Regions from separate parts of the Streptomyces sp. NPDC048257 genome, predicted to be linked through region 2. Evidence: predicted binding sites of a transcription regulator. Region 2 holds the regulator's gene; the other holds the start of a gene.
What was found. Region 2 encodes HrcA, which represses chaperone genes, less so after heat shock. Its sites were predicted from a motif close to TTNGCACTCNGNNNNNCNGAGTGCNAA; they were not measured.
Positions count from the first base shown of each region.

Region 1: the regulator HrcA is predicted to act here: its motif matches at 2,627-2,653, upstream of groES (co-chaperone GroES).

Region 1 is NZ_JBICZI010000009.1:9,557-13,269, forward strand. It holds gene ACGFZK_RS19390 (FtsW/RodA/SpoVE family cell cycle protein) at 1-1,289, opposite strand, end outside; gene ACGFZK_RS19395 (hypothetical protein) at 1,459-2,013, opposite strand; gene ACGFZK_RS19400 (hypothetical protein) at 2,057-2,539, opposite strand; gene groES (co-chaperone GroES) at 2,797-3,105, shown strand; gene groL (chaperonin GroEL) at 3,218-3,713, shown strand, end outside.
Region 2 is NZ_JBICZI010000032.1:8,608-12,320, forward strand. It holds gene dnaJ (molecular chaperone DnaJ) at 1-1,094, opposite strand, end outside; gene hrcA (heat-inducible transcriptional repressor HrcA) at 1,095-2,111, opposite strand; gene ACGFZK_RS34465 (MBL fold metallo-hydrolase) at 2,260-2,985, shown strand; gene ACGFZK_RS34470 (DUF3097 domain-containing protein) at 3,014-3,713, shown strand, end outside.

The sequences.
Region 1 (3,713 bases), on a different contig from region 2:
ATCCAGTTGGCCAGGAGCGAGGAGCCGCCCTTCGCCAGGAAGGGCAGGGCCTTGCCCGTCAGGGGGATCAGGCCCGTCACGCCGCCCGCGACCACGAAGACCTGCAGGGCCAGCGCCGCGGCCAGGCCCACCGCGAGCAGCTTGCCGAAGGGGTCGCGAGCCCCGAGGGCCATCCGCAGGCCCCGCTGCACGAGGAGCGCGTAGAGGATCAGTACGGCCATGACCCCGGCCAGGCCGAGCTCCTCGCCCACCGTCGTCAGGATGAAGTCGCTGCGCCCGGCGAACGCGATCAGCTCGGGGTGGCCCATGCCGAGGCCCGTGCCCGAGACGCCGCCCGTGCCGAAGCTGAACAGCGCCTGCGCCGACTGGTCCGAGGTGACTCCCGGCGGCCGGTTCTCCCAGTAGTACGACAGCGGGTTGAGCCACGCGGCCACGCGCGCCTTGACGTGCGGCTCCGTCGAGCCGACCACGAAGGCGCCCGCCGAGGCCATGACCAGGCCGCAGACGATCCAGCTGGTGCGCTCGGTGGCGACGTACAGCATCACCACGAACACCCCGAAGAAGATCAGCGAGGTGCCGAGGTCGCGCTCGAAGACCAGGACCAGCATCGAGACGATCCACACGGTGACGATCGGGCCGAGCTGGCGCATCGGGGGCAGCCGCATGCCCAGGAACCTGCGGCCCGTCAGGGCCAGCGAGTCCCGGTGGACGACCAGGTACCCGGCGAAGAAGATCGCGATCATGATCTTCACGAACTCGCCGGGCTGCAGCGAGAAGCCGAAGAGTTTGATCCAGCGCTTCGCGCCATAGGTGTCCGCACCGAAGAAGGCGGGCGCGATCAGCAGCACCAGCGCGACGGCCATCGTGATGTAGATGAACCGCTGCAGCAGCCGGTGGTCGCGCAACAGGGCCAGCACCAGGAGGCAGGCGGCGACCCCGACCACCGTCCACATCAGCTGGCCGGGGGCGTTCGCGTCCGAGTTGTAGCGCTCGATGTAGCCCTGGTCGAGCCGGTGCAGCAGCACCAGGCCGAGACCGGTCAGCAGCATGGCGAGCGGGAAGACCAGCGGGTCCGCGTAGGCCGCGAAACGGCGCACGCCCAGGTGTCCCACCAGGGACAGCAGGGTCAGGCTGATGGTGAATCCGGCGAGGTTGGGCGGCAGCTCGTCGTTCATGGCGAGGCCCGCGGCCGCGTGGCCGAAGACGGCGATGGCGATGACGAAGACCAGGAGCAGCGCCTCGGTGCGGCGGCGGGCACCCGCCGACGTCAGGGGTTTCAGGCCACGCACGGAATGCCGCCACCGTCCCGCGACGCGGACGGAGAGGGTGGCGGGGGTGCCGCCTCGGGTGAGGGCGGGGGCGAGGACGGAGGTGAGGAGGGGGCGCCCGACGCGGAGTCGGCCGTGGAGGCCTTGGGTCCGATCTGCTCGGCAATGAGGCGCTTTATCTTCATATCATCTACGACGATGATGTCCTGCCCATGGTTCCTTCCGAAGCCTTCGGCGGGGAAGTGCCGTGAAGTGCGGCTTCCCCCGGACCGGTTCTGTCGCCGGTCTCCGGGGGGCGGTTACGGCGCCGCGCACGGCGGTCCAGGGCGTCGCGGGTGGCCGCGGTCAGCGCCCAGGCCGGGAAGGCGAAGGCGGTCAGCCCCAGGCCTATGGGCGCCAGCGAGGTGGCGAAGTCCATCTGCACGGCATGGTCGGCCGACGGCCCGCTGACGCGGGCGGTGACCGGTGCCTCCGGCCGGTCGTCGAACACGCCGTCGATCTTTATCCCGGTGAGGGTGAACGATCCGTCGGAGGCGGTGAAGTCCCCCGCGCACGTCATCTTCCGGTCCCCGTCGGAATCGGGGTCCCCCCACGTGCAGCGCTCGGCGCGGAACGTGCCGTCCACCCCCGTCAGTTGGGTGATCAGCCTCGGTACGGCCACGTGGCACATGAAGATCCCGACGGTGATGCCGACGGCGATCGGGACGGCGTGGAGCCATCGCACGCTGGAGTTCGTCCTGGTCATACCGGGGACAGTAGTGAGGTCGAACGGGCGTGCGTGCGGTTTTTCAGCGTGCGGCCGCCGCGGTATCGGTCCCCCGGGCCCCGCCCCGGCGGCGTCGCAGGCGGGCGAACAGGTCGAGGGCGCCGGCCGTCAGGGCCCACAGGGGGAACGCGAAGCCGATCAGCCCGATGCCCAGCAGGGGCGCCAGCGACCTGAGTCCCGGCCGCACGGCCTCGTCGGCCGACGGTCCGCTGACCCGGGAGGCCACCGGCCCGGTCGGATCGGTTTCGAACAGGTCCTCGGCCGCGATCCGGCGGATGGTGAACGATCCGTCGGCAGCGGTGAAGGAGCCGACGCACGCCCGCTGCCGGACCCCGTCGTAGTCCTTCTGCCACCGGCACTGCTCCGCGCGGAAGTCGCCCTCGACCCCCGTCAGCTTGGTCATCAGTCGCGGCCCGGCCAACGAGAACGCGCAGATCCCGATCGTCAGGCCCACGGTGATCGAGATGATGTCGCGCCGGCGCAGCTCCGCGTTTCTCCTGGTCATGCAGTGGAGAGTAGTGATCCCGGGCCTTCGGGGGCCCCGGTGGGAGGCGTTCCGGTTCCGGTCCGCGCAACGCCCGGGAGGCGGGAATTGGCACTCCGCTTGACCGAGTGCTAATCGCCGGAATAGTCTCGCACCTGGCACTCACCCCTGGTGAGTGCCAACACAGCGACAGGCAGATCCGGCACCCGCGACGACGGATCGACCTGGTCGCCACCTCAGACAGTTAACCCCGGATCTCCGAAGGGGGAGGTCGGATCGTGACGACCACCAGCTCCAAGGTTGCCATCAAGCCGCTTGAGGACCGCATTGTGGTCCAGCCGCTGGACGCCGAGCAGACCACGGCCTCCGGCCTGGTCATCCCGGACACCGCGAAGGAGAAGCCCCAGGAGGGCGTCGTCCTTGCGGTGGGCCCGGGCCGCTTCGAGGACGGCCAGCGTCTCCCGCTGGACGTCACCGTCGGCGACATCGTGCTCTACAGCAAGTACGGCGGCACCGAAGTGAAGTACAGCGGCGAGGAGTACCTCGTCCTCTCGGCTCGCGACGTGCTCGCGATCGTCGAGAAGTAATTCTCTTCATCAGTACTGCTTTGAGCTGCGCCCCTGGTCACCCCGCTGATTGCCGGGCGGCGAGGGGCGCAGCTCGTTAAACCCGAGTTTTCGAGAGGGCTGAACCGCTCCCATGGCGAAGATCCTGAAGTTCGACGAGGACGCCCGTCGCGCCCTCGAGCGCGGCGTCAACAAGCTTGCCGACACGGTCAAGGTGACGATCGGCCCCAAGGGCCGCAACGTCGTCATCGACAAGAAGTTCGGCGCCCCCACCATCACCAACGACGGTGTCACCATCGCCCGCGAGGTCGAACTGGACGACCCGTACGAGAACCTGGGCGCGCAGCTCGTGAAGGAGGTGGCGACCAAGACCAACGACATCGCGGGTGACGGCACCACCACCGCCACCGTGCTGGCCCAGGCGCTGGTCCGCGAGGGTCTGCGCAACGTCGCCGCGGGTGCTTCCCCGGCCGCCCTGAAGAAGGGCATCGACGCCGCGGTCAAGGCCGTGTCCGAGGAGCTCCTCGCGACCGCCCGCCCGATCGAGGACAAGTCCGACATCGCCGCCGTGGCCGCGCTCTCCGCGCAGGACCAGCAGGTCGGCGAGCTCATCGCCGAGGCGATGGACA
Region 2 (3,713 bases):
TGACCCGGCGCGAACTGGCCCATCGGCCGCTCCTCGCCGCGCAGTTTGGCCAGCTGGCGGAGCAGGTCCTCCTGCTGGGCGTCCAGCTTGCCCGGGGTGGTGACCTCGACGTGGACGATCAGGTCGCCGCGTCCGCCACCGCGCAGGTGGGTGACGCCGCGCCCGTGCAGCGGGATCGCCTGGCCGGACCCGGTGCCGGGCCGGATGTCGATCTCTTCCAGCCCGTCCAGCGTCTCCAGCGGGCACTTGGTGCCCAGCGCGGCCGCCGTCATCGGGATGGTCACCGTGCAGTGCAGATCGTCCCCGCGCCGCTGGAAGGTCGGGTGCGCCAGCTCGTGGATCTCCACGTACAGGTCACCGGCGGGGCCGCCGCCGGGGCCGACCTCGCCCTCGCCCGCGAGCTGGATCCGGGTGCCGTTCTCGACACCGGCCGGGATCTTGACCGTGAGGCTGCGACGGGAGCGGACCCGGCCGTCGCCCGCGCACTCGTGGCACGGGGTCGGGACCACGGTGCCGAATCCCTGACACTGCGGGCAGGGGCGCGAGGTCATGACCTGGCCCAGGAAGGACCGGGTGACCTGCGAGACCTCACCGCGGCCGCGGCACATGTCACATGTCTGCGCCGAGGTACCGGGAGCAGCGCCCTCGCCGGAGCAGGTGTTGCAGACCACGGCCGTGTCGACCTGGATGTCCTTGGTCGTCCCGAAGGCCGCCTCGTCCAGCTCCAGGTCCAGGCGGATCATGGCGTCCTGGCCGCGCCTGGTCCGCGAGCGCGGGCCGCGCTGCGAGGCCTGGCCGAAGAAGGCGTCCATGATGTCGGAGAAGTTGCCGAAGCCACCCGCCCCGAATCCGCCCGCTCCGCCGCCGCCGCCCGAGGAGGACAGCGGGTCGCCGCCGAGGTCGTAGACCTGCTTCTTCTGCGGGTCCGAGAGGACCTCGTAGGCGGCGTTGATCTCCTTGAAACGCTCTTGCGTCTTGGGATCGGGGTTCACATCCGGGTGCAGCTCGCGCGCAAGCCGCCGGAATGCCTTCTTGATCTCGTCCTGCGATGCGTCGCGGCGCACGCCGAGAACGGCGTAGTAGTCCGTGGCCACTTACGACTCCGCCAGGATCTGTCCGACGTAACGTGCCACTGCGCGTACCGCTCCCATCGTTCCGGGGTAGTCCATGCGGGTCGGTCCGACCACGCCGAGTTTGGCGACTGCTTCGCCGCCCGAACCGTAACCGACCGAGACGACCGACGTGGAGTTCAGTCCCTCGTAGGCGTTCTCATGCCCGATCCGTACGGCCATTCCCGACTCGTTGGCCTCGCCCAGCAGCTTGAGGAGCACGACCTGCTCCTCCAGCGCCTCGAGCACCGGCCTGATCGTCAGGGGAAAATCATGTCCGAAGCGCGTGAGATTGGCGGTACCGCCGATCATCAGCCGCTCCTCGGCCTCCTCGACCAGCGTCTCGAGGAGGGTCGCGAGCACGGTGGAGACCGTGCCGCGGTCCTCCGCCTCGAAGGATTCCGGGAGGTCCTGCACCAGCGGGGGCACATCGGTGAAGCGCCGCCCGACGACCCGGCTGTTGAGCCGGGCCCGCAGGTCCGCGAGCGAGGTCTCCCCGAAGGGGCCCGGGCAGTCGATGAGCCGCTGCTCGACGCGTCCGGTGTCCGTGATCAGTACGAGCATCAGGCGCGCGGGAGCGAGCGAGAGCAGCTCCACGTGCCGGACGGTCGACCGGGTCAGGCTCGGGTACTGGACGACGGCGACCTGCCGGGTGAGCTGCGCGAGCAGCCGCACCGTACGGCCGACCACGTCGTCGAGGTCGACGGCGCCGTCGAGGAAGTTCTGGATGGCCCGGCGCTCGGGCGACGACAGCGGTTTGACCCCCGCCAGCTTGTCGACGAAGAGCCGGTAGCCCTTGTCGGTGGGGATCCGGCCGGCGCTGGTGTGGGGCTGGGCGATGTAGCCCTCGTCCTCCAGCACGGCCATGTCGTTGCGCACGGTGGCGGGCGAGACGCCGAGCCGGTGCCGCTCGGTGAGCGCCTTGGAGCCGACCGGCTCCTCCGTCCCGACGTAGTCCTGGACGATGGCGCGCAGCACTTCGAGTCTGCGTTCGCTGAGCATCGCGCGCACACCTCCAGCTGTGGTCCGTTGCCGTGTTCTGACGTGTTCGTTGGCACTCTGATCGTTCGAGTGCCAGAGAACCCCCGCTCAGTGTACGGCCGGGCGGTAAGCCCCTGGCAAGGGAGGCCCGCCAGGGTAGCGTCGCCGTATGGACGTGCGCTGGGAAGAGTGCGGCTGGGAACGGCTGACCGGACGGGCCGGCCGGCGGCGGCTGCCGGTGTGGGACTGCACCGTGGGGCTGGTGGTGGGCGAGGATTCGGTCCTCCTGATCGACCCCGGGTCGTGTCTGCGCGAGGGCGCGCAGGTACGGGCCGAGGCGGAGCGGCTGACGGGCCGGCGCGTGACCCATATCGCATTCACACACGGTCATTTCGATCACGTGCTGGGCGGGGCCGCCTTCGCCGGGGCCGAGGTGTTCGGTGCGGTCGGGCTGGCCTCGCTGCTGTCGGCGGAACGCGAGGACCTGCGCGGGGACGCGGTCCGGCACGGGCTCGCGGAGGCGGAAGCGGCGGAGGCGGTGGACCTGCTGGTGCTGCCCCGGCACGAGGTGTCGGGCGAGTGGACGCTGGAACTGGGCGGCGTACAGGTGCTGCTGGCCAATGTGGGGCCCGGGCACACCGGGCACGACCTGGCCGTCTTCGTGCCGGGCGAGCGCGAGGTGGTCTTCTGCGGGGACCTGGTCGAGGAGTCGGGCGAGCCCTTGGCGGGCCCGGACGCCACCCCCGGGCAGTGGCCCGCAGCCCTGGACCGGCTGCTGTCGCTGGGCGGGGACGACGCGCTGTACGTGCCGGGTCACGGAGAGGTGGTCGGGGCGGAGTTCGTCCGTGCGCAACGCGCCACACTGGCGGCCCGTTTCGGCGTGTCGGGGGCGTGACGCGCGCGGCTCTCCTACTGTCGGCCGGATGCGCGAGTACTCCCCCGACCTGACCCCGCAGTGGAAGCGACCCAAGGCCGTGCCGGAGGTGGCGGCGGACCCCGACCTCGTGGTCGAGGTGGCCGGTACGGACTTCTGCGGCGCGGTGGTGGCCTGCGAGGCGGGCACGGTGACCCTGGAGGACCGCTTCGGCAAGCGGCGGGTGTTCCCGATGGAGCCGCGGGGGTTCCTGCTGGACGGCGAGGTGGTCACCCTGGTCCGGCCCGCACGCAGGCCCTCCGGGCCGCTCCTGACGGCCTCGGGCTCGCTGGCCGTCCCCGGGGCGCGGGCGCGGGTGGCGCGGGCGGGCCGGATCTACGTCGAGGGCCGGCACGACGCGGAGCTGGTGGAGCGGGTCTGGGGTGACGACCTGCGGATCGAGGGCGTCGTGGTCGAGTACCTGGAGGGCATCGACGACCTCCCGGCCGTCGTGGCGGACTTCGCCCCGGCCCCGGACGCCCGCCTGGGGGTCCTGGTGGACCACCTGGTGCCGGGCTCGAAGGAATCCCGCATCGCGGCGTCCGTGACCTCGCCGGACGTCCTGATCGTGGGCCACCCGTACGTGGACGTCTGGCAGGCGGTGAAACCGTCCGCGCTGGGCATCCCCGCCTGGCCGGTGGTCCCGCCCGGCCAGGACTGGAAGACGGGCATCTGCCGGGCCCTGGGCTGGCCTGAGAACACCGGCGCCG